3 regions of the Sphaerisporangium sp. NPDC049002 genome follow, and region 3 is predicted to be linked to each of the others. Evidence: riboswitches for the same ligand, from Rfam matches in the RefSeq annotation. Region 3 holds a riboswitch; each other region holds the start of a gene.
The links. A riboswitch is a leader RNA that binds a small molecule or an ion and turns the genes downstream of it on or off. The one in region 3 is predicted to bind thiamine pyrophosphate.
Positions count from the first base shown of each region.

Region 1: it holds a riboswitch for thiamine pyrophosphate, as region 3 does, so the genes downstream of both, thiO (glycine oxidase ThiO) here and tenA (thiaminase II) in region 3, are expected to answer to the same signal.
Region 2: it holds a riboswitch for thiamine pyrophosphate, as region 3 does, so the genes downstream of both, AB0B89_RS15625 (cytosine permease) here and tenA (thiaminase II) in region 3, are expected to answer to the same signal.

Region 1 is NZ_JBEZFH010000089.1:386-10,175, reverse strand. It holds gene AB0B89_RS18985 (L,D-transpeptidase family protein) at 1-739, opposite strand, end outside; gene AB0B89_RS18980 (YbaK/EbsC family protein) at 870-1,346, shown strand; gene AB0B89_RS18975 (GNAT family N-acetyltransferase) at 1,432-1,986, shown strand; gene metF (methylenetetrahydrofolate reductase [NAD(P)H]) at 1,994-2,932, opposite strand; gene AB0B89_RS18965 (polyprenyl synthetase family protein) at 3,176-4,243, shown strand; gene thiE (thiamine phosphate synthase) at 4,414-5,052, opposite strand; gene AB0B89_RS18955 (Rv2175c family DNA-binding protein) at 5,030-5,404, opposite strand; gene AB0B89_RS18950 (FAD-dependent oxidoreductase) at 5,454-6,623, opposite strand; TPP riboswitch at 6,762-6,874, shown strand; gene thiO (glycine oxidase ThiO) at 6,870-8,171, shown strand; gene thiS (sulfur carrier protein ThiS) at 8,168-8,368, shown strand; gene AB0B89_RS18935 (thiazole synthase) at 8,442-9,230, shown strand; partial or broken gene AB0B89_RS18930 (protein kinase) at 9,304-9,790, shown strand, end outside.
Region 2 is NZ_JBEZFH010000064.1:16,744-26,533, forward strand. It holds gene AB0B89_RS15580 (HAMP domain-containing sensor histidine kinase) at 1-13, opposite strand, end outside; gene AB0B89_RS15585 (response regulator transcription factor) at 48-773, opposite strand; gene AB0B89_RS15590 (hypothetical protein) at 955-1,125, shown strand; gene AB0B89_RS15595 (DUF6412 domain-containing protein) at 1,127-1,396, shown strand; gene yidC (membrane protein insertase YidC) at 1,470-2,126, shown strand; gene AB0B89_RS15605 (arginine deiminase) at 2,214-3,413, shown strand; gene AB0B89_RS15610 (ATP-binding protein) at 3,396-3,830, opposite strand; gene AB0B89_RS15615 (PAS domain S-box protein) at 3,983-5,869, opposite strand; gene AB0B89_RS15620 (methylated-DNA--[protein]-cysteine S-methyltransferase) at 6,050-6,613, shown strand; gene AB0B89_RS15625 (cytosine permease) at 6,504-7,910, opposite strand; TPP riboswitch at 7,901-8,027, opposite strand; gene AB0B89_RS15630 (rhodanese-like domain-containing protein) at 8,052-8,384, opposite strand; gene AB0B89_RS15635 (DNA-formamidopyrimidine glycosylase family protein) at 8,474-9,352, opposite strand; gene AB0B89_RS15640 (LCP family protein) at 9,477-9,790, opposite strand, start outside.
Region 3 is NZ_JBEZFH010000033.1:29,740-39,529, reverse strand. It holds gene AB0B89_RS10135 (glycosyltransferase) at 1-1,180, shown strand, start outside; gene AB0B89_RS10130 (polysaccharide deacetylase family protein) at 1,200-2,000, opposite strand; gene AB0B89_RS10125 (DUF3151 domain-containing protein) at 2,128-2,547, shown strand; gene AB0B89_RS10120 (adenylosuccinate synthase) at 2,650-3,933, shown strand; gene AB0B89_RS10115 (glycerophosphodiester phosphodiesterase family protein) at 4,064-4,984, shown strand; gene AB0B89_RS10110 (hypothetical protein) at 5,108-5,938, shown strand; gene AB0B89_RS10105 (XRE family transcriptional regulator) at 5,925-7,079, shown strand; TPP riboswitch at 7,127-7,239, shown strand; gene tenA (thiaminase II) at 7,232-7,927, shown strand; gene AB0B89_RS10095 (zinc-binding dehydrogenase) at 8,142-8,624, shown strand; gene AB0B89_RS10090 (MerR family transcriptional regulator) at 8,772-9,083, opposite strand; gene AB0B89_RS10085 (Hsp20/alpha crystallin family protein) at 9,147-9,590, opposite strand.

The DNA of each region.
Region 1 (9,790 bases), on a different contig from region 3:
ACGCCGGGGCGAGCGGGACCGACAGCGCACCGTGCAGGGCGATGCCGCCGTTGAAGAAGATCGGGTTGTACAGCTGGCCGAGGTAGGACTTGTGCCAGCCGGACCGGCGCCAGGTGGTCTTGAAGTCACCCGTCGGGGTCCTCGCGTCACCGCAGAACCGCTGCGTCTTGCCCTGCCAGGTGGCCGTCTCGCAGTAGGGGATGCCGCTCCCCGAGGAGATGTGGGTGATGAGCTTCACCTGCCCGGCCCTGTAGAGCACGGCGATCTGCTTGGTGAGGTTCACCTCCACCCGGTCGGGCTTGCCGGTCGGGACGAGGACCTGAGGCGCCTTGGGGGCCTCAAGCGCCCGCCACGTACGGCTGTTGACGGTGCTCGTCGGGGAGATGCCCTGGACCTTCTGGAAGGCCCAGACGGCGGACTGCGTGGTGCCGCCGTACCTGGAGTCGATCTTGCCGGGCATGTAGCCGAGCTCGCGCAGCCTGGCCTGGAGCACCTTCACCGTGACGCCCTTGGCGCCGAACCTGAGAGTGCCGTGCGGCGCCACGAAGGGCTCCGCCGCGAGCACCCGGCTGACCGGCGTCACATTGATCGTGACCGCCGGAGTGGCCGCGCGACCGGGCGCCGGGGCACCCGCTAACGCCACCGGCCCGGCCTGCTGGGCCCCCAGCCCGCAGCCCGAGACGAGCACGGCTCCCGCGGTCAGCACCACCGCGGCGGCGAGCCGCCTACCAACCCCCATGTCAGAACTTCCCTTCGAACACACCACCATCAGTTGACCGGACCCTAGCGCAATGGTCATGCCGCACCCCATACAGTCACGGAGATGTAATCAATCGCCCATGCCCGGCCGTCCTGTTTAGAGTGTTCGCGTGCCAGAGAAGCCGCATCCAAGCGTGATCAAGGTCTCCGACGCCCTCCGAGAGGCCGGAGCCGCCGGCGAGGTGGTCGTGCTCACCGACTCGGCCCCCACCGCCGCCTCGGCCGCCGCCCAGCTCGGGTGCGAGGTGGGCGCGATCGCCAACAGCCTGATCTTCGACGCCGACGGGGAGGCGTTGCTGGTGCTCACCAGCGGCGCCCACCGGGTCGACACCGGCCTGATCGCCGGGCTCGTCGGCGCCTCCAAGGTCAGGCGGGCCAGCCCCGATTTCGTGAAGGCGGCGACGGGGCAGACGATCGGCGGCGTGGCCCCGGTCGGGCACCCCGCGCCCATCCGCACGCTGGTGGACACCTGGCTGGGCAAGCACGACGTCGTGTGGGCCGCGGCCGGCCACTCGCACACGGTCTTCCCGACGACCTTCGAGGAACTCGTCCGCATCACCGGCGGCACCCCGGTCGAGGTGGAGTAGGCGGCAAATGTCGGAAAAAGGCCACGAAGGTCGGTCTCGCCACGTTCGCCCGCCGGGTGATCGCCGCCCTGCTAGTGTGCGATGAGTGATCGAACTGCGACGCGCCGGTCCCGAGGGGTTCGTCTCCGCGCTGGACACCGTGATCGACATCTACATGGCGGCGATGCGCCCACCGGTCGATCAGCTCTCAGGTCGCCAGGGCATCATGCGCAATCACGCGACATTTCCTCAATTCACCTGCCTGTTCGCCGAGACCACGGACGGCGCCGCGGTCGGTTTCGGCTACGGCTTCCACGGCATGCCCGGCCAGTGGTGGCACGACGTCGTGCGCCGCGCCCTTGCGGAACGGTCGGGCCTGCCCGTCTCTGCCGGGTGGTTCGGCAACGCCTTCGAGATCGCCGAGATCCACGTACACCCCGGCTACCAGGGCAAGGGCATCGGCCGCCGGCTGGTGCGGGGCCTGTGCGAGGGCAGGCCCGAGAGCACCGCCGTGATGTCGACCCACGACCAGCCCACGGCCGCGCGCCATCTCTACCGCCGGCTCGGCTTCATCGACCTCATGAGCATGTTCGTCTTCCCCGGCGGCTACGAGCACTACGCGATCGTGGGCAGCACGCTCCCCCTGCGCCCCCTGACGTAGAGGTCCGCTAGCCCGCGGGGACCGGGGTGGGCACAGGCGTCGGGGCCAGGGCCTGGTAGACCTCGCGGGTGGCGCTCGACTTGTTGAAGGTGATGAAGTGGATGCCCGGCGCTCCCTCGTCGAGGAGGGTCTGGCACAGCTCGGCGGCGTGCTCGATGCCGAGGCTGCGCACCGCCGCGGGGTCGTCGGCGACCGCCGCGAAGCGCTCGGCCACCTCGGGCGGGAAGGGGGCGCCCGACAGCTGCTCCGACCGCGCGATCGTGCTTATCTGGGTCACCGGCATGATGCCGGGAATGATCGGCGTGTCACAGCCCTGGGCCGCCACCCGGTCGCGCAGCCGGAGGTACTCGTCGGCCTTGAAGAACATCTGCGTGATGGCGTAGTCGGCACCGGCCCGGCACTTGCGCACGAAGTAGTCGGTGTCGGACTCGATCGACGGCGACCTCGGATGACGGTAGGGGAAGGCGGCCACCCCCACGCAGAAGTCGCCCGCCTGGCGGATGAGGCGCACGAGATCCTCGGCGTACAGCACACCCTCGGGATGCTTGACCCACTCGGCCAGCGGGTCGGCGCCGCGGGGGTCGCCGCGCACGGCGAGGATGTTGCGCACGCCCGCGTCGGCGAACCTGCCGATCAGGTGGCGCAGCTCGCGGATCGAGTGGTCGACGGCGGTGAAGTGGGCGACCGGCGTGAGCGTCGTCTCGTGGGCCAGCCGCTCGACGATCTCGACCGTGCGGTCTCTGGTGGAGCCTCCCGCGCCGTACGTCACGGAGACGAACGTGGGGCGAAGCGCCTCCAGCTCGCGGATCGCGCGCCACAGCAGCCGCGCGCCCTCATCGGTCTTCGGCGGCATGAACTCGAAGGAGAACGACCGCCCCCCGGAGGCGAGCAGCTCCCGGACGGTGGGAACGCGGTCGGGCAGGAATGAAGGACGACCCAGAGCCATGGTCCCAAGGCTACAGGTCCGGTCCGGCCCACACCCCTGGTGAACGTGCGCTCCTTGGACCGGCTTCGCGTCGCACAGGGCCACCTGGGTTCACGGCCGTGTTGTGCGACGTCTTCCCCGGCTTCGCAAGCTCACAGGCTGCCCACTCTCACCCAAGCTCCACGCCGCTTCTTTCCCCCATGAGCGAGATCACACCGGGGGCAGGTAATCGGGGCGCTCTCGTGTGGCCGTTAATCTCAGAGCATGACCACTTCCTTCGCCCTGTCGGACGCCTTCCGCTCCGAGGTGGACCGCCGCCTCCGGATGTTCGTCGACCGGCAGCGTCCCCTGGTCAGCGCCCCCGAGCTGAGTCCCCTGGTGACGACCGCGGAGGACTTCCTGTCGGGGGGCAAGCGGCTGCGCCCGGCCTTCTGCTACTGGGGCTGGCGTGGCGCGGGCGGGGAGGAAGACCCCGCGATCTACACCGCGGCGGCGTCGCTGGAGCTGCTCCAGGCGAGCGCGCTGATCCACGACGACGTGATGGACGCGAGCGACCTGCGCCGTGGCAAGCCCGCCGCGCACCGGCGGTTCCAGGCCATGCACGAGGAGTCCGGCTGGCGGGGCTCGTCGGTCCAGTTCGGCGAGGGGGCGGCGGTGCTCCTGGGCAGCCTGCTGCTGGTCTGGTCGAGCGAGATGTGGCGTACGAGCGGCCTGCCGGCCGAGGCGCTCGCCGCGGCAGAGCCGGTACACGACCTCATGCGCACGGAGCTGATGTGCGGGCAGTACCTCGACCTGCTGGAGCAGGCGCACGGGGACAACACCTTCGACAGCGCGCTGAGGGTCGCCCTCCACAAGAGCGGCAAGTACTCCGTGGAGCAGCCACTGCGCCTCGGCCTGCTGCTCGCCGCGCGCGGTCAGGAGCCGTGGCTCGACCGGCTGTGCGTGGAGTACGGCCAGAAGGTCGGCATCGCCTTCCAGCTCCGCGACGACGTCCTCGGCGTGTTCGGCGACCCGGCGGAGACCGGCAAACCGGCGGGCGACGACCTGCGCGAGGGCAAGCGCACCATGCTGATCGCCCGCACGCTCTCGGCCGCGTCCGACGGGCAGGCCGCCGACGTGCGGCGGCTGCTCGGAGACTCCGGCCTGGACGCGGCCGGCGTCGAGCGGCTTCGCGAGATCATCGAGGAGACCGGGGCGCTGACGGCGAGCGAGGAGACGATCAAGCGCTACCTGGACGACGCGCTGAGCTCGCTGGAGCGCGCGCCGATCACCGGCGAGGCCCGCGACGCCCTCGCCGAGCTGGCGGTGGCCGCCACCTCGCGCCGGAGCTGAGCCCACGACGGGCCGTACGGCACCGCAAGGCCGGGGTCAGCACCGCAAGGCCCAGGTCCGTAACGCAAGGCCCAGGTCCGTAACGCAAGGCCCAGGTCCGTAACGCTAGGCCCAGGTCAGCAGCGCGAAGCTCGGGTCGGTGCGGCGCGAGGGCGCCGTGAGCCGGGGTGTCAGGCCGCCGCGAGGCGGCGGGCGAACTCGGCGGCCGCCGCGCCCGGGTCGTCGGCCTCGGTGATGGCCCGTACGACCACGACGCGCGTCACGCCGTACGACATCACCTCGTCCAGCGTGGAGAGGTCGATGCCGCCGATGCCGAACCACGGCCGGTCGGTGTCCAGCGCCGCCGCGTGCTTCAGCAGGCCGGGCCCCGGCGCGAAACGCCCGGGCTTGGTCGGCGTCGGCCAGATCGGCCCGCAGCAGAAGTAGTCGACGCCTTCCTCGGCCGCCGCCGCGGACGCCTCCGCGTCGCTGTGGGTGGACCGCCCGATCAGGATGTCCGGCCCGAGCAGCTCGCGCGCCACGGCCACGGGAAGGTCGTCCTGCCCGAGGTGGAGCACGTCGGGACGCGCCGCGTAGGCGATGTCGGCCCTGTCGTTGACCGCGAGCAGGGTCCCGTGCCTGTCGCAGGCCGCGCGGAACACCTCAAGGAGCGCGAGCTCCTCGCGGGCCTCCAGGCCCTTCTCGCGCAACTGGACGATGTCCACACCGCCCGCGAGGACGGCGTCGAGGAACCGGTCTAGATCGCCCTGGCGGCGGCGCCCGTCGGTGCAGAGGTAGAGCCTGGCGTCAGAAACCGAGCGCCTGGGCACGCCTCTTCACCTCGGTGTGGCGGCCCGCGACGATCGCGTCGATCGGGGCCCCCGGCAGGGAGTCGTCGGCGGTGAACAGCCACCGCAGGGCCTCGACGTCGTCGTAGCCCGCGTCGGACAGGACCGTCAGCGTCCCTGGGAGGCCCTTCACCACGTCGTCTCCGGCGATGAAGGCCGCGGGGACCTCCGGCTCGGATCCGCCCCGCCGGACTCCGATGAGCCTTTTGTCCTTGAGAAGCTGCTTGGCACGCCCGGCACTCAGCCCGAGCCGCCTGCCCACTTCCGTGAGGGGGAGCCACTCTCCCACCAACTGGTCGGTTTCCCGGTCGATCTGCGCAACAGAAAGCGTCACGGAACCACAACTACCACGTCGTGCCTCTTCTCAAACACCCCACAGGGGGTCACAAGCAGTCACGCAAGGGTACCGAGGGGTCCATCGCGCGATCCACATCGAGCCTTTGCCCGCCCTCGACGATACGGCGGCCCTGCACCAGGTCACGGGGACGGTCGACGGTAAGAATAGCGGCCATCCGGTGGTCGTCGGTCAGCCAGCACGCCGCCCACTTGCGGTCGGTGGCGGGATCGCCGCGCAGCACCAGCCGGGCGCCGTCGTGGTGGCCGGCGTACTGCAGCATGCGGCCGAACTGCTCGGACCAGAAGTAGGGGACCGGGTCGTAGACGGCGGTCTCGCCCAGCAGCGTGGCCACGGCCGTCTCGGGCGCGTTCAGCGCGGTGTCCCAGTGCTCGACGCGCATGCGGCGGCCGAAGCGCCGTGACCACCAGTTCGCGCAGTCGCCGACCGCCACCACGCCCTCCATCGAGGTGCGCAGGTGCTCGTCGACCACGACGCCGTTGTCGATCTCCACGCCGGAGCCCGCGAGCCACCCGACGGTGGGCCGCACGCCGACGCCGGTCACCACCACGTCGGCGGGGATCCACGAGCCGTCCATCATGGTCAGGCCGCCCGGGTCGACCGAGCCGACCATCGTGCCGAGCCTGAGGTCGATGCCCGCCTCGGCGTACCAGGGCACGGTGCGCCCGCCCACCTCGGTGCCGAGGGCGACGGCCAGCGGTGACTGGGCGGCCTCGACGACGGTCACCTCGCATCCGGCGCGGCGCGCCGCCGTGGCGACCTCGGCGCCGATCCAGCCCGCGCCGACGACCACCACGCGGGCGCCGGGGACCAGCAGTTCCCGCAGGGCGAGCGCGTCGTCGATGGTGCGGAGCACGTGCTGGGCGCCCTCGCCGCGCAGCCTGATGGGCGAGGCGCCGGTGGCGATGATCAGGCCGTCGTACTCCAGCTCGCCTTCCGTGGTCTCCAGCGCGCCGTGGCGCAGGCCCTTGGCCGACACGCTGGTGCGCAGGTCGACGTCGAGGGCGCCGAGGTCGGAGTCGACGACCGTGGAATCCAGGTCGCCGAGCAGCACGGCCTTCGACAAGGGGGGACGATCGTAGGGGCGATGGTTCTCATCTCCGACCAGAGTGACGCGTCCTCGGTACCCGCGCGCCCGCAGCGCCTCGACACTCCGCACGCCGGCCAGTCCGGCTCCGACCACCACGACATGATTCACATCCTGACCCTAAGCGGCCAGCCGGGTAACTCGCCAACGGCGATTTGGTAACGAATTGGCTCACTATCGCGCACAGGCAGTAATGAGAACACTCAAGCAGGTGCGCAAGTCGTACGGAGGCAGGAATAGGCTGGTGTCGTCAGCACGCGCGGGAGTCCGGCGAGACCGGGCTGAGAGGAGGGCTCACGGCCCTCGACCGCCAGAAACCTGATCCGGATCATGCCGGCGAAGGGAGCGGGACCTTTGGTGGACACGCACGCGGACGTGGTCGTCGTGGGCGGGGGTGTGATCGGCCTGTCGGTCGCCTGGCGCGCCGCCCAGCGCGGGCACGCGGTGACCGTGGTGGACCCGGCGCCCGGCTCGGGCGCCTCACACGCGGCGGCGGGGATGCTCGCCCCGGTGAGCGAGGTCACCTACACCGAGGAGCCCCTGCTCCGGCTCGGCCTCGCGTCCCTGGCCCGCTGGCCCGGCTTCGCCGCCGAGCTGGCCGGCGAGTCCGGGATGGACGTCGACTACCGCACCGACGGCACCCTGGACGTCGCCTTCGGCGCCGACGACCTCGCGGCGCTCGGCGAACTGGCCGGCTTCATGGAGAAGCTCTCGCTCCCCGTGGAACGCCTGACGGGGCGCGAGTGCCGCCGCGCCGAGCCGATGCTCGCCCCCTCGGTCCGCGGCGGCGTCCTCGCTCCGGGGGACGCCTGGGTGGATCCGCGCCGGGTGACGGCCGCGCTGCTCGCCGCGCTCTCGCGCCGGGGGGTGGGCATGGTCGCCGACCGCGTCACTGGCTTCGCCGTCGAGGGCGACGCGGTGCGCGGGGTACGGCTGGCGGGCGGCGGGGCGATCGCCGCGGACCAGGTGGTGCTGGCCGCCGGAGCCTGGTCGGGATCCCTGGACGGCCTGCCTCCGGAGGTCCTCCCGCCGGTGCGCCCCGTCAAGGGCCAGATCATGCGGCTGCGCGGCGCTCCGGGGTTCCTCGGCCGCTGTGTGCGCGGGGTGGTCCACGGGTCCAGCGCGTACATGGTGCCGCGCGGCGACGGGGAGATCGTGCTCGGGGCCACCCAGGAGGAGATGGGGTTCGACACCCGCGTGACCGCCGGAGCCCTGTGGGAGCTGCTGCGCGACGCGCGCGAGCTCGTACCGGGCGTCACCGAGCTGGAGGTGACCGGCCTGTCCGCCGGCCTGCGCCCGGGGACCCCCGACAACCTCCCGGTCATCGGGCGGACCACGCTCCCGGGGCTCGTGCTGGCCACCGGCCACCACCGCGGCGGCGTCCTGCTCTGTCCCCTGACCGCCGACCTCGTCGCCGGGGAACTGGCTCCGGACGCCGGGGAGCCGGCCCCGGACGCCGGCCCCGGCCACGAAGGGGGGCTCCCTCCCGGCCACGATCCGGCCGGACGGCCCGGCCCGGCCTTCGCGGCGATCTGCTCGCCCCTGCGTTTCGGCGGGGCGCGGCACAAGGACATCACCGGCCCTCACCGATGGACGAAGGAGGAACGGGGCTCCTCCCCCGGCCGCCGGCCGGGGTCTCCCGCCCCGGAAGCGCGATGAGAGTGACCATCAACGGCTCCCCCCACGACCTGCCCCCCGGCACCACCGTCGCCCAGGCCGTCCAGACGCTGACCTCGGCCGTCGCCGGGGTCGCGGTCGCCCTGAACGACGAGGTCGTGCGGCGGGGCGCGTGGCAGTCGACCCCGCTCGGCGAGAACGACCGCGTCGAGGTGCTCACGGCGGTGCAGGGTGGCTGACCGGCGAGACACGAGCCCCGTCCTTGCGACCGGCGAGCGGCGTGAGGGCCCCGTCACCGTCGACGCGGACCCCATGGACGACGCGCTGGTCCTCGGCGGCGAGAAGTTCCGCTCGCGCCTGATCATGGGAACGGGCGGCGCCCCGTCCCTTGAGGTGCTGGACCAGGCGCTGGCCGCGTCCGGCACCGAGATCACCACGGTGGCGATGCGGCGCCTGGACCCGGCTTCGCGGGGGTCGGTGCTCGACGTCCTGCGCGACCGGGGCGTGAGGGTGCTGCCCAACACCGCCGGCTGCTTCACGGCCGGCGAGGCGGTGCTGACCGCGCGCCTGGCCCGCGAGGCGCTCGGCACCGACTGGGTGAAGCTGGAGGTGATCAGCGACGAGCGCACCCTGCTGCCGGACCCGATCGAGACCTTCGACGCCGCCGAGAGGCTGGTGGCCGACGGATTCGTGGTGCTGCCCTACATCGGGGACGACCCGGCGCTCGCGCGGCGGCTGGAGCAGGCGGGGTGCGCGGCCGTGATGCCCCTCGGCGCGCCGATCGGCTCGGGGCTCGGGATCCGCAACCCGCACAACATCGAGCTCATCGTGGAGGCGGCGGGCGTCCCTGTCATCCTGGACGCCGGCATCGGCACGGCGAGCGACGCGGCCCTGGCGATGGAGCTCGGATGCGACGCGGTCCTGCTCGCCAGCGCGGTGACGCGGGCCCGCAGGCCCGGCCTGATGGCGGGGGCTATGCGCGACGCCGTCACGGCGGGTCGTAGGGCGCGCCTGGCGGGCCGGATACCCCGGCGCCGGTACGCTGAGGCGTCCTCGCCGGCCGTCGAACCGGTCGGCGGAGAGCCATCAACGCCTTCCTGACGGGAAAACATGTCGGCATCGGTTTGGGATGTGCTTGCCCTCCCCCTGGCAAACCGCCCGTAAACTCACTCCCGTGGACACGACGGTTGCGGACCCCCTTGTAGGGCGGCTGCTGGACGGGCGCTATCGCGTTGAGTCCCGGATCGCCCGGGGTGGGATGGCCGCCGTCTACCTGGCCCTGGACATCCGGCTCGACCGCACGGTGGCTCTGAAGGTGATGCACCGATCGCTGGCCGAGGACCCCGACTTCGTACGGCGGTTCATCGGCGAGGCCAAGTCGGTGGCCAGCCTGTCGCACCCCAACGTGGTGCACGTCTTCGACCAGGGCACCGACGGCGATCACGTCTACCTCTCGATGGAGTACGTCCCGGGGCGCACCCTGCGCGACGTGCTGCGCGAGAGGAAGCGCCTGCCGGCCCGCGAGGCCCTGGAGATCATGATCCCGGTGCTCGCCGCGCTCGGCGCGGCCCACCAGGCGGGCATGGTGCACCGTGACGTGAAGCCCGAGAACGTCCTGCTGACCGACGACGGCCGGGTCAAGGTCGTCGACTTCGGCCTGG
Region 2 (9,790 bases), on a different contig from region 3:
TCTGGAGGATCACGGGCCCTCCACAGTGACCGGAGCCGTGAGGGCCATCACGGCCGTTCGCCGCCCGTGTCGTCCTCGACCGGCTCGTACCGGTACCCGACTCCCCACACCGTGACGATGCGTCGGGGCGCGGTCGGGTCAGGCTCGATCTTCTCCCGGAGCCTGCGGACATGGACGGTCACCGTGGAGGTGTCGCCGAACGACCATCCCCACACCTGGCTGAGCAGCGCGGCCCGGCTGAACGCCTGACGCGGGTTGCGCATGAGGTACGCCAGCAGGTCGAACTCGCGGGCCGTGAGGGTGATCTCGTGCTCGCCCAGCCGTACCTCATGGGCCCCCACGTCCACCAGCAGCTCTCCGTCGCGCAGCACGCCCGTACCCGACGTGACCAGCGCACCGCGCGCCCGCCGCAGGACCGACTGCACGCGCAGGGCCAGCTCACGGGGGCTGAACGGCTTGGTGACGTAGTCGTCGGCGCCCGTTTCGAGGCCCACGACCCGGTCGATCTCCTCGCCGAGGGCGGTCAGCATGATCACTGGGACCGGCCAGCGCTCCCTGAGCCTCTTGCAGACCTGGAGGCCGTCCATGCCGGGAAGCATCAGATCGAGGACGAGCAGGTCGGGCGGGTTGGCGAGGGCCCTGCGCAGCGCCTCGGCGCCGTCGCCGACGCTCTCGACGATGTGCCCGTCGCGTTCGAGGTACTTGACGACCACCTCGGCCACGGTCGGGTCGTCGTCCACCACGAGGATCCGAGGTCGGGGCGTCACGCTCATCACCCCACGGTAGGGCTGATCCGGCCGCCCACACGACTCGCGTCACTACTTCGTAAGACGGATGCCGGCTCGTGAGACCGATACCGGCTCGTAGAGCCGGCTGCCGGGCCCAGAGGTCACGATCTCGACCAGAGATCGTCGTGCGCTCGCGGCCGGGCCCCGTGCGACGTACCTTCTGGATATGGCCCGCATCGTTCTTTCAATCCTCGGCGTCGTGCTCGCACTCTACGTGGTGTTCGGGCTCGTGCTCCCGCTCGTCCTGGGGATCTTCAAGCTCCTGCTCGTCATCGCCGTCGTCGCCCTTGTGGCCGTCGCCGCCGTCACCGTCGTCGGAAAGCTGTCGAACAAGTAGGATGACCGGCTTCCCCACCACCATCGCGCTGCTCGCGCAGCTCCTCGCCTGGCCGACCAGCCCGGCGACGCTGACGACGGCCGGGCTCGTGGGGGTCACCCTTCTGCTTTTCGCCTGGGCTCTCGGGCGGCTGGCGTCGGCGCCCGCGGTCGCTGTGGCCTCGGGTCACCGTCCGCGGGCCGCGCACACCGTCTTCGTACGGATGCTCCACCCGGCCGCCGCCGGTCGCCCACGCCCCAGAGCGCCATCCTCAGGCCCCGCGCCCGTCTAGCGTCCCGGTAGTCGTGCCGCTCACGGGCGCTTTCGTCATGTTCATCCACATAGACGAAGGGGCTTGTCCCGCCATGTTCGACACCGTCATCGACTCCGCCTACCGGCTCATCAACGGCCTTGGATCCCTCACGGGCGCGGCCTTCGCGATCGTCCTGTTCACCCTGGCCGTGCGCCTGCTCCTCCTGCCGCTCAGCGTGCGGCAGGCGAAGGCCCAGAAGGCGCGCCTGCGCCTCGCGCCGCAGGTCGAGGCGCTGAGGAAGCGCTTCGCCCGCGACCCGGAGCGGCTCATGCGGGAGACCTCCAAGCTGTACGCCGCCGGGGGGACGTCGATGTTCGCGGGCATCATGCCCGGTCTCGCCCAGGCGCCGTTCCTCATGATCACCTACCGGGTGTTCGTCTCGGCGACCATCGCCGGGCACCCCAACCTCCTGCTGGCCCAGAGCGCCCTCGGCGTTCCGCTCGGCGAGCACTTCGCCGCCGTGCTCGCGGGAAGCGGCCTGTTCAGCCCGGCCGCGCTGGTCTTCCTGGGGCTGTTCGCGGTGCTCGCGGCCCTGGCGTGGGTGACCTGGCGGCGCATGGGCGACGTCCAGCCCCGGGCACTGCGGCTGCTGCCGTTCGGGACCATCCTGGTCGCGGCCTTCCTGCCCCTCGCGGCGGGGCTCTACCTGCTGGTGAGCACGGCCTGGACGGCGGGAGAGCGGGCGATCCTGTATCCCAAGCCGGCCTGATACGACGCCCTCATGCAGATTGGGGTACTTGTGCGCCACTAACGTTGAATGTTGGAACGACGTGGTTTCAATCGGGAGGGTCGAACGATGAACGGTGCCGACAGCGAGGTCGGGCGGCTGGAGACGGTCATGCTCCACCGGCCGGGTGCCGAGCTCAAGCGGCTGACCCCCCGTAACAGCGACAAGCTGCTCTTCGACGGCATCCCATGGGTCGGCAGGGCCCAGGAGGAGCACGACGCGTTCGCCCAGTCGCTCCGCGACCACGGGGTCGAGGTTCTCTACCTCACCGAGCTGCTCCAGGACACGCTGGAGTACGACTCCGCACGCCAGGAGATCATCCCTGCCGTGCTGGAGGAGCGGCAGCTCGGCGACAGGCTCGCGCAGCTGACGCGGGACCACCTGGAGGAGCTCGACCCCGAGGACCTCACCCAGACGCTGATCGCCGGGCTCGCCCGCGAGGAGCTGAAGACCGGCCGTGGCCTGGTGTACGGCCTGATGGACCGGCACGACTTCGTCGTCGACCCCCTGCCGAACCTGCTGTTCACCAGGGACTCCAGCGTGTGGATCGGCGACCGGGTGGCCGTGACCAGCCTCGCCATGCCGGCCCGTACGCGAGAGAGTCTCCTGACCCGACTGATCTACACCTACCACCCGAGGTTCGCCGGGGTGGACCACCTGTACGAACCCTGGCTCGAACACGTCGAGGGCGGTGACGTGCTGCTGATGGCTCCGGGGGTCATCGCGGTGGGCACCGGTGAGCGTACGACGCCGGCGGGGGTGGAGCGCCTCTGCCGGCGCGTCTTCGCGGCCGGGCTGGCGCACACCGTGCTGGCGGTGCCGATCGCCCAGCAGCGGGCCACCATGCACCTCGACACGATCTGCACGATGGTCGACGTGGACACCGTGGTCATGTATCCGCCGGTGGCCTACTCACTCCAGGCCTACACCGTGACCTCGATGGAGAACGGCGAGCTGCGCGTGTTCGAGCCCCGCCCTTTCCTGGAGGCGGCGGCCCAGGCCATGGGCATCGAGCGGGTCAAGGTCATCGACACCGGGCTCGACCCCGTCACCGCCGAACGCGAGCAGTGGGACGACGGAAACAACACGCTCGCGCTCGCCCCGCGGGTCGCGGTGGCCTACGAGCGCAACGTGGAGACGAACGCGCGCCTGGAGGCCTCGGGGGTGAAGGTCATCCGTATTGCGGGCAGCGAACTAGGAAGCGGCCGGGGCGGCCCGCGCTGTATGTCCTGCCCTATAAGCAGGGAACGTCTAACCACACTCGCGTAGGGCGCCCATTTCGGGTGTTCTGACTTGCGAATTAAGGACAGCGACCGGGGCATGGAGGACCGCCCACACCGTGGTCACGTCACCGTCATGGCGTACGCCCCAGCGCACGGCGAGGAACTCGACGATTCCGAGCCCCCGCCCGCCGAGCGAGGAGAGGGTCGGCCGTCCCGCGCGGGGCTCCGTGGCCGCTCCTCCGTCGCTCACCGTGACCTCGAGATGTTCGTCCGCCCAGTCCCAGGTGGCCATGATCTGGCCCGATGGCAGCGGGTGGGCATGACGCAACGCATTGCTCAGCAGTTCGCTCACCACAAGAACGGCGTCTTCCACCGCGGCGGCGAACACTCCCCATGCCTCAAGATCGGCGCTGAGACGCTGGCGTGCGACGGCGACGCTGGTCGGCGCATACGGCAACAGCACGACGCCCTCACTTCCCCGTTCTCCTGCATTTCCCCCTGAGGAAAACACATCCCAGTACGACCGAAATGCCCCGTTCGATGGTTCTGGAAACCGTGCGGCGATCATTGCTTGTGCAGATTCGACACTAGATGAGTCCAGCCGTGACCTGCCCGTTACCGGTTCGGTGTGTCGGATCCGATATAGGCCGGTGCGGTGCCCAGGATGAATCTCATTCGGGTGCCCCCGCCGAGCCGCGAATGGGCGGTCACCTCGCCGCCCTGGGCGCGCGCGAGGCTGCGTGCGATGTAAAGCCCGAGCCCCACGCCGCCGAACCTGCGGCGGTCGCCGCTGTCGGCCTGGACGAACCGTTCGAAGACGCGCTCGTGGTCGTCGGGCGCGATGCCCACGCCCTCGTCGTCCACCACGAGGACGACGCGATCGCCCTCGGCCCACGCGAGCACGCGGATCAGCCCGCCGTCCGGCGAGTACTTGAAGGCGTTCTCCAGGAGCTGGGCGAGCAGGATGTCGGTGGCCAGCGCGTCGCCGTCGACCAGGGGAAGGTCGCGGGGGATGTCCACCTCCACGCGATGCCGGTCGGACAGGACGGGCATCCCCAGCGTGGCCGCGCGCACCCGTTCGCCCAGGTCGAAGCTCTCCACCCGGACCTTCAGCTCCTCGGCCCCGGCCCGCGCGCCGAGCAGCAGGTGGTCCATGAGCTGCCCCAGCGCCCGGGCCCGCTCCGCGATGGTCCGCACGGCGGAGCGGCGCTCGACGTCCGACAGCTTGTCCCAGCGCGCGTCGAGCGTGCTGGCGAACCCCTGGACCACGGTGATGGGCGTGCGCAGTTCGTGGCTGGTGGTGGCGAGGAACAGGTCCTTGGCCTCCTCCAGCTCCTTGGCGCGCGTGACGTCACGGAAGTCGACCACGATCTCGGCGGTGTCGTTGATCTCCGCGCTGACCACGTCCAGCCAGCGACCGCACGGAAGCTGGGTGGTGAGCTTCTCCCCCGGCGCGGGCAGCGGGAACGGCGGCCGGTCGCCGATCACGTCGTCGGCCCGCACCCCGGTCAGCTCCTCGGCCGCCGGGTTCCACTGGCGGACGTACCCCATGCCGTCGAGCACCGCGATGCCGTCCGCGCTGGCGTCGACGACCGCCCGCTCGTGAGCCCGCTGCCGCACGGCCTCCTGGTACGCCATCGCGTTGGCGAGCGCGATGCCGGCGTGCCCGGCCAGCAGCTCAAGCAGCTCAAGCTCGACGTGGCCGGCCTTGCGCTCGGCGAACAGCGCGTACAGCGCCCCGTACGGCCGGCCGCCGACCGCCGCGACGCCGAGCGCGATGGTGTGCAGGCCGGGCAGCTGCGACCAGATCAGATCGTCGAGCACGGCCTGGTCGCCGGTCTCCAGCAGGACGGTCTTCCCGGTCCGCAGCAGCTTGCCCACCAGGCTCGTCCGCAGGTCGGCGGTCGCGCCCCGGAGCCTGTCGGGCAGCCCGTGCGCGCTGACCAGCCGCAGGCGGTCGTCCTCGATCAGAACGAACCCGCCCGCGTCGGCCCCGGTCAACTCGGTGAGGCTTCCCGCGATGCGGTCGAGGACGGATGACAGCTCCAGCTCGGCGTTGATGTCGCCCACCACGTCGGTGAGCCGCCGGACGAGCCTCGCCCTGCGGGCGCCCCGGTCGCGGGCCGCCGAGTCGTTCTCCAGGGAGTGGTAGACGCTCACGTAGCCGAGCAGCGCGCCGGCCTCCGAGCGCAGCGCGCTCAGGTCCACGCCCACGTCGACGAGCGAGCCGTCGCTGCGCAGGCGCTTGGTGCGCAACGAGACGGGCCCTCCCGTGCGGACCCGTTCCAGCACGGCGTTGTGCTCCACCACCAGCTCGTCGGGGACGAGCGGTGCCCTGCGCCCGGTCATGTCGCCCGCGGTCCAGCCGAACAGGCGCTCGGCGGCGGGGTTCCACAACAGGACGGAAAGGTCACGATCGAGGGCTACGACGGCATTCGGGGAACTCGCGAGGACAGCACGGGCAATGCCGTCATCGGCGTTCTCTACCCTGTCGTCACTCATGACCCCCATCGTGCCCGTTTTTGCCCCCGCGTCTTGGCACTTTTGATGTACGAATAGTCGCATTCGTCGGGACTGTACCCTCTCGGGGTCTTCTACGGCGCGCGGCGCGTGGCCGTCGCGGCCGGTGGGACCCTCCGCTCCTATACGCTGCCTGGTAGCGGGACCGGGAGGGGTGCGGCCATGTCGACAGGGGATCTCGAAGCCCTCGTGCGGGTGACCGCTCCCGGCTATGTGGGCGAGACCCCACCCGACGTCGCTTTCGGGATGACCGACACCCCCGTCGGGCGGCTGGCGCTCGCCGTCACCGTGCGCGGCGTGGTCGCGTGCAGCTACGAGAACGAGCACGTCGTCTTCGCGCGCATCACCCGCGAGATCGGCTCGTTCATCGGGCCCGACCCGCGGCGCCTCGATCCGATACGCCGTGAGCTCGACGCGTACTTCTCCGGCAGGCTCAGGGCCTTCACCCTTCCCGTCGACCTCCGGCTGGCCACGCCGTTCGCGCGTACCGTGCTCCAGATGACGATGGCCGTGCCCTACGGAAGCGTCACGACATTTCCCGAAATCGCCGAGCGCATCGGGCGGCCCCAGGCGCTACGCGCGATAGGCAACGCGCTGACCGCCAACCCGGTCTGCGTCATCGTCCCGTGTCACCGGGCGATCGAGTCGCAGGGGCATCCCGGAGGCTACGCCGGAGGCCTCGCCGCCAAGCAGTTCCTCCTCCGCCTCGAAGACCCCGCCCGCTGAACGCCTGCCCGAGCAGCGTCGCCAGCGCGGCGACGACGAACGCGGCGAGCGCGGCGTTCATCCAGACCTGCCGCTCGAAGCCGATCGCGCCTCGGAGCGCCGTCCAGACCGAGTCCCACCACGCCACCGTCGGCGTCGCCGTGACCAGCCAGTACGCCACGAAACCGAGCACCCACGGCACGACCATCCCCCACCGCGAGGGCGCCCCCGCCGAGGTGTCCCACCTGGCGGCCCCGCCGAGCAGGAAGTAGTCGACCACGAGGACGGCGAACATCGGGACGAAGACCGCGCCGATGACGCCGAGGAACGCCCCGTAGGATTTCACGTCGGCGAAGAGCGCGATGACGGTGGTGAGCACGCCGACGACGATCGAGAAGACGCGCCGGTCCACCCTAGGCAGGAGGTTCTGCAGGGACATCGCCGTGGAGTAGACGTTGGCGAACGACTGGTCGGCCTCGCGCAGCACCAGGATTCCGAAGAACAGCCCCCCGAGGGGCACCGCGACGAAGGCGTCCCACACCCGGTCGGGGTCGTTCCCGACCAGGGCCAGCGCGAGGACGCCGATGACCAGGCACGCGACCTGGGCGATCGTGTAGCCGCTGACCACCCCCGCGAAGGCCGCCCGCCCGGACCGCGAGTGCCGCGCGTAGTCGGCCGCCACCGGCACCCAGGAGACCGAGAGCGCGATCACGTAGTCGACGGCCGGGGCGAAGGCGTTCCAGTTCCCGCCTCCGAGGGTGGGTGCCTCGCGCAGCAGCGCCACCGCGAGCCACACCATCGCGACGACCACCCCCGCCGTCACGAACCGCCGGAGCAGGCGGATCGCCCCCAGCGGCCTGATCGTCAGGGCGATGGTCAGCAGCCCCGCCGCCACCACCCACACCCAGTACGGCACCGCGTCACCGAAGATCGCACGCGCCCCGGTGGCGATCACCCACAGCTCGAAGGCCCCCCAGCCGAGCATCTGCACGACGTTCAGGACCGTCGGGACGTACGAAAGCCTGGCCCCGAACAAGCCCCGCAGCAGCACCATCGCCGGCGCGCCTGTGCGCGCGCCCGGCACCGCCGCGAGGCCGACCATCACGGTGCCGATCAGGCTTCCGGCCACGGCCGCGAGGACGGCCGCGCCGAGGCTCAGCGGGACGTCGCCCAGCGGGTTGATCAGGTAGAGGGCCCCCGAGAAGCCGAGGAGGCTCACTCCGAGGTTGGCCCAGAAGGCGCCCTGGTCGAGCAGGCCCAGCGTCTTCGGGGGGGCCTCGTCGAGTGTCAGGGGGACCTCGCCGACGGCGGACGTCATCGCACGCTCCCTACGCCGGCATTACCCGGACAGGTTCATGCGGTCGGCGGCGCGCCCAGTGTCACTGGGAACCGCCCTCTCAGCCCGGTTGCGCCCGAGCTCCCGCGGTATGGATTTTGACCGAATTATTACACTCCGCCGCTAGGCGACGAAGGGCTGCCCCCCGTTTTCGGCCACCATCGGACGGCCGGCCGCGGCCCACGACTGCATGCCGCCACCGACGTTGATCGCCTCTCGGCCCACGTGGTTGAGCCACGCCGCGGCCCTCGCGGACCTGCCTCCGACCCGGCAGACGACGTAGACCGGCACGCCGGCCGGGACCTCGTCGACCCTCTGCTGCAGCGCGCCGAGCGGGATGTGGACGGCCGCCGGAGCGTGCCCCGCCAGCCACTCGTCGGGCTCGCGCACGTCGAGCAGGAAGACATCGTCGGGTACGGCCTTGGCCTCGATCTCAGGGACGTTCATGCCGTTCATTGTCCCCGCTCTGCGAGCTTTCCGTCCGCTAACGGAGGGTTGTCATTACTGACCGAGCGTTGATTTCTCCCCGAGAAGGCCCCGGTGGGCTATTTGAGAAGGCGGGACAGCCTGCGGTCGGCTAGCGGCTTCCCGCCGGTCTGGCACGTCGGGCAGTACTGCAGGGAGGAGTCGGCGAACGACACCTCCCTGATCGTGTCCCCGCACACCTCGCACTGCTGCCCGGCACGCCCGTGGACCCGCAGACCCGACTTCTTCTCGGTCTTGAGATCCTTCGCGGCGATGCCGCGAGAGCGCTCGACGGCCGCCCGCAGCGTGCTGACGATCGACTCGTGCAGGCCCGCCACCGCGTCGTCGGTCAGCGACCCCGCGATCTTGAACGGGGACATCTTGGCCACGTGCAGCACCTCGTCGGAGTAGGCGTTGCCGATGCCGGCGATCACCTTCTGGTCGCGCAGGAGCCCCTTGATGCGGGTGCGGCTGCCGCCGAGGATGCCCTTGAGCACGTCCACGGTGAACTCGGGCGCGAGCGGATCGGGGCCGAGGCTCGCGATGCCGGGAACCTCGCCGGGGTCGCGGACGACGTAGACCGCGAGCCGCTTCTGGGTGCCCGCCTCGGTGAGCTCGAATCCGGGCTGCCTGCCGTCGTCGCCGGGCGCGAACCGCACGCGGGCCGCGAGGGGGCCCTTGCCGGGACGTACGGGCTTGGCCCCGGAGAAGTCGTCGCGCCAGCGGAGCCAGCCGCCACGGGCGAGGTGGGTGATGAAATGGAGCCCGTCGCAGTCGAGGTCGAGGAACTTGCCGTGACGGGCGACACTCGTCACCGTCAGCCCTGCCAGCGAGGTCACCGGCGGGTCCACGGTCTTCAGCGCCTGGAAGGCCACCACGTCGACGGCGGCGACCGGGCGGCCGACGGCCCGTTCGCGCAGGAACTCGGCGAGCGACTCCACCTCGGGAAGCTCGGGCATGCCATCACACTAACCGCTCGCGAGGACCCGCGACGCGCGCCTGGGCGGTACCCACAGCGCGCGTCGCGCCTGCTCCTCGGCTCGGCGCGCGTCCGCTCTCCTCGGCTCGGCGCGCGTGTCGCGCCTACTTGGTGAGGACGTCCTCCGGCACCGGCTTGTCCTCGGCCAGGGCCTTGAAGAGCCGCAGAGCGCGCTCGGTGTCCCACTTCACGACGGAGGCGCCGTTGATCGTGGGCAGCGAGCCCACGGGCACGGCGGTGGCGATCGGATCGCCGCTCATCGCGAGCCCCAGCGACAGCATGTCGAAGGCTCCCGTGCCCGGGTCGACCGCCACCGAATCGGTCGCGCTCATCGCCAGCGGGATCGAGCGGAACGGGTTGACCAGGACGCCCGGGCTCGCGGCCTTCTTCACCACGGCGCCGAAGAACTGGCGCTGGC
Region 3 (9,790 bases):
GCGGTTCGTCGACCACCGGCCGGGCACCCCGACGCCGGCGGACGTGCACGCGGCTGTCTCGGCGGGCGCCGCGGACAAGCTCTTCGACGAGGCGGCGAGCGAGCCGCACACCTGGATCGTCGACCTGGCCGAGCGCACCGACGGGCTCCGCACGGCCGGCGACTCGGCGTACCGCGTCCACGTGACCAACGCCGCTTCTGTGAACGCCCGGCTGCTGCGCGAGGCCGGGCCGCTGGACACCGGGCTCGTCCTCGGTGAGGACACCGAGCTGGGCTACCGGCTCGCCCAGGCGGGCGCCGCGTTCGTGCTGGCGCCCGAGGCCCGCAGCCGCCATCTCGGCACCTCGATGATGATGCGCGACGGGGAGCAGGTCAGGCGGTACAACCAGGTCTTCGTGCCCGACCACATCCCGCAGATGCGGTGGCTGCGCGCCCACCCGCGCCGGCAGTGGCTGGTGCCCTACGCCGAGGTGGTCGTCGAGGCCGAGGGGGCGTCGTACGAGGACACCAGGGCGACGGTCGACGGCTTCCTCGCCAGTTCGCTGAACGACATCCAGATCACGCTCGTCGGACCGTGGGACTCGCTGCGGCAGGACAGGCGCAACCCGCTGGACAGCCCCGACCTCGACCTGCTGCTCCTTCGCGGGCTCTACCGAGGCGACCCCCGGGTCCGGTACGCCGAGCACGTGCCCGCCACGGCGGCGCCCTCGTCGTTCCGCATGCTCTGCCCCGCCGGGTGGGTGCCGGGCCAGGAGACGCTGCGGCGGGTGGTGGATCTCGCGGTCGAGCACGGGTACGGGCTGGTCAACATCGCCCTCGACGAGGTGGACGAGGTGATCACGGCCCGCCTCGAACACACCGGCGCCTTCGCCAGGGCCTCGCTGGTGCGCGCCGAGGGTGAGCCCCTGGACGACGCCGTCCACGACGTGTACGGCACGCAATGGCTCGACGGTGGGACCATGGGGTTCCTTCCGGCGGCCGAGGCCGAGCCTCCCCGGCGCGGCAAGAGCGAGGACCCGGCCCTCAAGCGGGAGGTGGCCAGGCTGCGGGCGGAGAACGCCCGTCTCACCGACCAGCTCGCCGCCCTGAACAGCGAGGCCGCCGCCCGCGAGGCCGCGGACTCCCCGGCGAAGCCGCCCCGCCAGGCAGGCCCGAAAGCCCTGCTCAGACGCCTGCGCTGAGCGGGGCCGTGCGGGGCGCCTAGGGGACGGGGCGGAGGTCTCCGCCGACGATGTCGCCGAACAGGCGGACGGAGACCCCGCTGCCCGCGATCCAGCCCAGGAAGTCGTCGAGCACCCGCGGGCTCACGCCGAACTCGTCACACGTGTCGCACACGTTGTGGAACTGGTAGGTCACCAGGCCGCCCCCGCGCTGCTCCGCCTGGAGCACGTAGGACTTGAGGACGTCGAGCGTCACCGACCGCCGTACGGCCGGCAGGGTGCGCAGGTGGTAGGCGTCCATCGTTTTGACGTCCTCGAACCGGGCGCACTTCGGGCAGGCGTCGCTCGGCGGGGCGATGCCGCCCGACCTTCGCGCGCTGTTGTACCCGCAGCTCTGGACGACGGCGACGGTCGCGGGGTCGAACATGCCGTACGGGTAGGCGAACGAGCGCGGCTTGTACCCCATGGCCAGCAGGGCGCGGCGGTCGCCGCAGATCTCCCGGCGTTTCGCGGCCTTGGAGAGGGTCGGCAGGCGGGGGTGGGTGAGGGTGTGGCCGCCGATCTCGTTGCCCGCGGCGGCCAGCCCGTCCACCTGCGCCTTCGTGAGCCGCTTGGGCCTGCCGAGGAAGTCGCTGTTGATGTAGAACGTGCCAACCAGATGGTGCTCGCGTAGAAGATCACCCGCGACCGCCTGGGTGGCCCAGGCGTCGTCGAAGGTCAGGGACACGACCGTCTTGGCCGCGTTCGGAGGGTTCCGGTGGGCTTCCCCGCCACAGGCCGCCACCAGCGCCAGCAGCCCGGCCAGTGCCACGGCGACGCACCGGGAGGCTGAGAGGGTCACTTCCTCTGCTCCTTTGTGAGTCCTCGCACACGCAACCGGGTCACCGTATCGGACAATTTTCGGCTTTCAGCACGTATCGCAGAAGGGAGTATGACCAGACAGGCGGAACACAGGTAAGACTGTGCTCATGGAAACGCACGAGAACCTTCTCTCCGGGCCACCGCCCACCCAGCTTCCGGACAGCCCGGAGGCCAGAGAGGCCCTGGAGTCCGGCGCCAAGGCCAGTGACGTCGCCGCGCGCTTCCCCGCCTATACGGCGGCCTGGGCGGCGCTCGCCGACGAATACTTCGCCGCCGGGCACGCGGTGACCTCCTACGCCTTCGCCCGCACCGGCTATCATCGGGGCCTCGACCAGCTGCGGCGCGCGGGCTGGAAGGGTCACGGCCCCATCCCCTGGGAGCACGAGCCCAACAGGGGGTTCCTCCGCTGTCTCAACGCGCTCGGGCGGGCCGCCCAGGCGATCGGCGAGAAGGACGAGGCCGAGAGATGCGCCCAGTTCCTCCGTGATAGCAGCCCAGAAGCGGTAAAGGTGCTCAGTTCCCAGTAAGCCGCGCTTGGGCGGCATGAGCCTGCTCGGGTAGTCTCTCAACGCAAGAGCCCCTGTCGCACTTGCGCCAGGGGTTTCGTTTTTGTTGCGCGGGAGTTAACCATGCCGGCTGTCGTTCTTGTGGGCGCCCAGTGGGGCGATGAGGGCAAGGGTAAGGCCACCGACCTTCTGGGCGGCCAGGTCGACTATGTCGTCCGCTACCAGGGGGGCAACAACGCGGGCCACACCGTCGTCATCGGTGACCAGAAGTACGCGCTCCACCTGCTGCCGACCGGCGTGCTGTCGCCGGACGTCGTCCCCGTGATCGGCAACGGCGTCGTGATCGACCCCGGGGTGCTCCTCGCGGAGATCGACGGGCTAAAGGAACGCGGCATCTCGTGCGACCGGCTGCTGATCTCGGCGAGCGCGCACTTGATCATGCCCCACCACAAGGCGCTCGACAAGGTCACCGAGCGCTACCTCGGCAAGGCCCGCATCGGCACCACGGGACGCGGCATCGGCCCCGCGTACGGCGACAAGATCGCGCGCATGGGCGTGCGGGTGCAGGACCTGCTCGACCCGGGCATCCTCGGCAAGAAGATCGAGGTCGCGCTGAACGAGAAGAACCAGGTGCTGACCAAGGTCTACAACCGCAGGGGCATCGACCCGGCGAAGGTCCTTGAGGAGTACCTCGGGTACGCCGAGCGGCTCAAGCCGCACATCGCCGACACCTCCCTGATCCTCAACAAGGCGCTGGACGACCACAAGGTCGTGCTGCTGGAGGGCGGCCAGGGCAACCTGCTCGACATCGACCACGGCACCTACCCCTTCGTGACGTCCTCCTCGCCGACGTCGGGCGGCGCGTGCGTCGGCTCGGGCATCCCGCCGACCCGGCTCACCCGGGTGATCGGCATCCTGAAGGCGTACACCACGCGCGTCGGCTCGGGCCCGTTCCCGACCGAGCTCACCGACGAGATGGGCGACTGGCTGCGCACGACCGGCGGCGAGTACGGCGTGACGACCGGCCGCAACCGCCGCTGCGGGTGGTTCGACGCGATCATCGCCAGGTACGCCACCCGGATCAACGGCGTGACCGACTTCTTCCTCACCAAGCTCGACGTGCTGTCCGGCCTGGAGCGGATCCCGGTCTGCGTCGCGTACGAGGTCGACGGGGTGCGCCACGACGAGATCCCGATGACCCAGACCGACTTCCACCACGCCAAGCCGATCTACGAGGAGCTGCCCGGCTGGCAGGAGGACATCACCGAGGCGAAGTCCTTCGACGACCTGCCGAAGAACGCCCAGGACTACGTGAGGGCCCTGGAGGAGCTGAGCGGTGCGCCCATCTCCGCCATCGGCGTCGGCCCCGGCCGCACCCAGACCCTCTCCCTGCGTCCCCTGGTCTGAGGCGAGCGGGCCGTCCGGGCCGCGGACGGCCCGTCCCGTCGCTGCCGCAGGGGTCGGAGCGAGAGGCCGGCGAGGAGCGCGGCCCCCGCCTGGACGCGGTCGAGGCAGGTGAGCGATAGGGTGCGCCATTGTGCAGGTGGAGATACACGGCCACCGGGGGGCACGGGGCCTACGCCCGGAGAACACCCTCCCGGGCATGGCCTACACGCTTGAGCTCGGCGTCCACGCGATCGAGTTCGACGTCGCGCTGACCGCCGACGGGCAGCTCGTGCTCACCCATGATCTGACCGTGTCAGCCGTGACCAGCGCGGACACCGTGCCTGCGACGCCGGGGGACCCCGCGTTCCCCTACGTCGGCAAGCCCATCCGCTCCCTGTCGCTCGCCCAGTTGCGCACGCTCGACGTCGGGGTGCGCCATCCGAAGGGCGAGGCCGACCGCTTCGTCCGCACGCAGGTCCCGATCCCCGGCACGCGCATGCCCACGCTCGGCGCCGTGCTCGGGCTGGTGAGCGCGTACGGCGCCGACGGCGTGCGGCTGAACGTCGAGCTGAAGTCCGACCCGACCCGGCCCGACCTCTCGGCCGACCCCCGGCGGCTGACCGAGCTGGTCGTGGCGGAGCTCGACCGGCACGACCGGCTGGACGGCGCGGCGATCCTCAGCTTCGACTGGCGCGTCCTGCGCGTCGCCCGCGATCTCGTGGCCACGCGCTACGCCCTGGTCGAGAAGGCGACGCTCGATCCCGAATGGCTCGGCCTCCGCTACAAGGAGGACTTCGGTGGCGACATCGCCGCCGCGGCGGCCTCGATCGGGGCCACCACGCTGTCCCCCGACCGGGTGCTGGTCGGCGAGGAGCTGATGGCCCGGGCGGCGAAGGCGGGGCTTCCCGTCGCGGTGTGGACGGTCAACGACGTCGAGGAGGCGTCCCTGATGATCGACCTCGGAGTCGCGGGTATCGTCACCGACTACCCCGACCGGATGCGCGAGCTCTGGGCCCAGCGCGGCCTCCCCCTCCCCGAGCCCGCCGCCGCCCTCCGCCACGCGCCCGCCTGACACTTCTGCCCCTTTCCGGCGAGTCACAACATCAACTGGAGTGCTCGCGGGAGTATTGTGCGAAGAACTGAAGTGGCAGCATCGATCACCTGGTGTCAGGACGCCGCGTACGGGAGGTCACCAATGCACGGGGAGCCACAGATTTCGAGCTGGGCGGCCGAGCGGTTCGGGGAGCGCGCCGCGTCCGTCCGGGGGCAGCTCGCCGCGTCCCTCCTGGAGGCCGCGGGGAACGCCCAGGACGCCCAGAAGTCATCGAGAAGCGACAAACGGTACGCGTACGGCTCCACCCTGATGGCCCGCCGCTACGAGGCCCTGGTCGACGGCTTCAAGAACGACCCGGGGTTCCAGGTGGTCAGGCCGTACGGCTCGCCCCACCACCTGGTCGTGCTCAACGGCAACCTGCTCCTGCCCTTCCGCTACGCCGAGGACGACACCACGCCGATCACCGAGGCGCGGGTCAGCGACGGGCGGGTCTCCGCGCTCGTCCGCGAGCTTTTCACCCGCTTCGGCCCCACGACCACCTACCACCAGGAGGTGCTCGACCTCGCGCTCGCGAGCGACGACGAGGACGCCCAGCTCGACGAGCTGACCGCGGCGCGGCCCCTCCTCGCGCAGCTCCCCGCCGACACGCGCCTGATCCCGGTCGCCTACGCCGCGAACGCCCAGGCCAGCCTGTTGAAGCTCTACTGGGGCGAGGCCGAGCTGATCGACGACATGGGCCGGATCCACTGGCTCCACTGCGAGCAGATCCCCCTGCTCACCGCCCTGCCGTGGGTGTCGCAGGGACTGCCGGTGGCCGAGCCGGACGTGGCCGAGCGCTTCGACCGCGGCGCCGAGCCCGACCTCACCCTCGTCCGCCGTCCCGCGGTCGAGCGCCGGAATGCGATGATCTTCCCCGTGAACAGCGAGCCCACCGACGACCAGCCGATCGCCGACGCCGATGAGCGACCGTAAGACCGACCGTGGGAGACCGACTCCGCAGGCGGTGGCCGACGGCTTCGACCAGGCCCGGCTGACCCAGGCGCGACGGCTGGCGGGCATGACCAAGAAGGACCTCGCCGAGCGGGTGGGGGTCACCCCGGCGGCCGTCGGGCAGTACGAGACGGGCATGACCCACCCCAGGCCCGACCTCATCCCGCGCCTGGCGGGCGCCCTCGGCGTTCCCCTGGCGTTCTTCCTGTCGGGCCGGCCGCACGCCAAGCTCGACGGGTCCATGGCCCACTTCCGCAGCCTGCGCTCCACCCGCGTCCACCAGCGGGCCAAGGCCGTCGCGTTCGTCGAGCAGGTCTGGGAGCTGACCCACGCGCTGGAGAAGCGCGTACGGCTGCCGCACGTCGACCTTCCGGGGTTCTCCGGCGGCGAGGTCCACTCGGGGGTGGAGCTGCCCCGCGACCCGGCCGCCGCCGCCCGCGAGCTGCGACGGCACTGGGGGCTCGGCACAGGGCCGATCTCGCATCTCGTCCGCCACATGGAGGCCCACGGCATCGTCGTGGTGCTCCCCCCGCCCGACGAGGACGCCACCACCGTCGACGCCTTCTCGACCTCGCAACTGCCCCGGCCGATCGTCGTGCTGACCGCCAACCGCTTCGACGACATCCACCGCTACCGCTTCACCGCCGCCCACGAGCTGGGCCATCTCGTCCTCCACGGCGACACCGCCGCCGGGGACGTCCAGCAGGAGCGCGAGGCCGACACGTTCGCGGCCGAGTTCCTCACCCCGCGCGACAGCATCCTGCCCGAGCTCCCCCGGCGCCTCGACCTGCGGCGGCTGGCCGAGCTCAAGCACGTGTGGGGCGTCTCGATCAGCTCACTGCTCTACCGCTGCCGCGAGGTCGGCCTGCTCTCCGATTCCTCGGCCAGCCGGGCGTACCAGCGGCTCGGCGCCCTGCGCGACCAGCCGGGCTTCGCCGGCGAGCCCATCACCGGCTACCCGGGAGAGCACCCGGTCCTCCTGCGGCAGGCCTTCGACCTGGCGTCGGCGGAGACCGACCTCACCATGGCGAGGCTCGCCACCCAGCTCGCCTGGCCGCTCCCCCGCGTAAGAGAGCTTCTCGGCATCCGCGACCAACGCCCCAAATTGGTGATCGTCCCCTGATGGCGATCCCCCTGAACCGTCGCGGCAAGGGGGTGCGTTAGCCTCGACCACGACATCGCGGGAGTCCGGCGCACCGGGCTGAGAGTGCGGCCGGAGCGGCCGCAGACCGCTCGAACCTGACCGGGTCATGCCGGCGTAGGGAGTCTGTTCCGATGACGACGTTCGAGCCGGCCGTTTCGCATGCGCGCCCGTACAGCGAGGAGCTGTGGGAGGCCATCGAGCCGATCTACACCGCGATCCTGGACCATCCGTTCATCACCGGGCTGGTCGACGGCACCCTGCCGCGTGAGGCCTTCCGGCACTTCGTGGTGCAGGACTCCCACTACCTGCGGGAATACGCGCGGGCACTGGCCCTGTGCGCGGCCAAGGCGCCGACCGAGGACGACGTACGGGCCTTCGCGGGCGACGCGGTGGGAGCGATCGCGGCGGAGCAGGAGATGCACGCGGAGTTCATGGCCCAGCTCGGCGGTTCCCCGGCACAGGCCGCGGACCTACCGGTGGGCCCGACCACCCGGGCGTACACGAGCTACCTGCTGGCCACGGTGTACGGCGGGTCGTTCCTCGACGGCCTCGCGGCGGTGCTGCCGTGCTACTGGATCTACGCCCGCGTCGGCGAGGCGCTGCTGGCCAAGTCGTCTCCCGACCCTCTCTACCGGCGCTGGATCGCCACCTACGGCGACGAGGCCTTCCAGAGCGTCGTCCGCCGAGTGGTGGCCCTGACCGACCGGGCCGGGGAAGAGGCCACCCAGCGCCAGCGCCTGCGAGCCCGGGAACACTTCGTCACCACATCCCGCTACGAGTGGATGTTCTGGAACGCCGCCTGGCACCAGGAGTCCTGGCCCATCTGACAGGGACAGCGCGGGCGCCCTCCAGAAGGACGGGGCACCCTGGCAAGAAGCGCCCGGATCGGTCCGGAGGCGGCGCATCGGGTGGGCGTGGTAACCGTGCACGGGCCCGTTCTGGTAGGGGTGTGGTCAGTGGGCCGGGAGGTCGTCCAGTTCGGCGGTGAACAGCAGGGCGGGGTCGACTTCCACATCCGGGACAGCTACATCCTGAAGAGCCCTGCGGGAGCGCGGCGTCCTTCCGGTCGACTACCGCACCGGGGACGTCGCCGCGCGCGTCCGCGAGCTCGCCCCCGGCGGGGTGGACGCCGTCTTCGACCACGTCGGGGGCCGCGGCGTCGTCGACTCCTGGCGCCTGCTCGCGCCCGGCGGCACGCTCGTCTCCTACGGCAGCGCCTCCACCCGGGACGACAAGGGGTCCAAGCAGTGGCCCGTGCTCAAGCTGCTCGGCCGGGTGTGGCTGTGGAACGTGCTGCCCAACGGCCGCCGCGCCTACTTCTTCAACGTCTGGGCCGGGCGGGCCCTGGCCAAGAACCGGTTTAGGTCCCGGCTGCGCGCCGACCTCACCAAGGTCTTCGCAGCACTCCAGCGCGGTGAGGTCACCGCCCAGATCGCCGCGCGGCTGCCGCTCACCCGCATCGCCGACGCTCTGCGGCTGGCCGAGTCCGGCACCGTCGCCGGAAAGATCGTGCTGACCCCGTAGCGCGCGTCCCTGCCACAGCCACCGGCCGAACGCGCTTGCCTCCCCCACCCGAAACACGAGGAACCGCCATGACCGCCACCCACACCACCACGGAGGACCGCCCGTCACACGTGGTGATCGGGCGGCCCACCGATGCCTTTCCAGGTTTCATTCCTTGGGAGGCAGGAGCCGGCGTGTCGCCTCCAGCTCCTTCTTCAGTGCCTTCACCTGCTGTTCCAGCTCCAGGATGCGGCGGATCGCGATCAGCGTCATGCCTTCCCCGGTCAGCTCCGCGACGTACTGGACACGGTTGATGTCGGCGCGCGAGTAGCGGCGCTGGCCGCCCGAGGAGCGCTGCGGGCGGACCACTTCGAACTCGTCGAGGCGGCGCAGAAAGGCCTGCTGGACGTCGAGCATGCCGGCGACCTGGCCCATGGAGTACAGCGGGGCGTGGTTGTCGTCGATGGGCAACCTGGACATGTGTGCCTCCATGGTGAACGGGCCGGCGCCCGTAGCGGCACCGGCCCATCGCTCGCGGTCACCTCACGGGCGGATCGCCCTGGTGTCGCCGCGCTGGATCTCGACCTTGCGTGGCTTGGCCTTCTCCAGCACGGGGATGCGGATCTGCAGCACCCCGTTGTGGTAGGCGGCGTCGACGCGGTCGCTGTCGAGGTGCTCGGAGAGGTAGCCGCGCCGGGTGAAGGTGCCCATGACGCGCTCGCGCACGAACAGCCGGTCGTCCTCCGACAGCTCCTCATGGCGGCTGGCGCTGACCGTGAGCACGCCGCGGTCGACGGTGACCTCGATCGAGTCGGGGTCGATGCCGGGAAGATCGAAGCGCAGGACCACGTCGTCCTTCCTGCGGATGCCGTCGAGCGGCATGGCCCCCTGGGCGCTTCCCTCTCCCCAAGTGAGGGCGCCACGGGTGAGGCGATCAAACTGGCGCTCGACTTCCTGAACGAACGGGTCGATCGACGTCAACAGCATCTCCGGAACCTCCTCGCTTGTCGGTGTAGCAGAAATCTCTAACTACAGCTGTAGGTTACCTCTCTCTAGCGATGCATGCAACTCCTAATCGGGATTGGAGAGAAGCCGTGTCGCGTGCCCCTCCGGGGCGGGAGGGGCAGGCGGAGGTCAGCGGCAGGTGGCGCCGTTGAGCTGGAAGGACGTCGGAGCCGGGTTGGCGC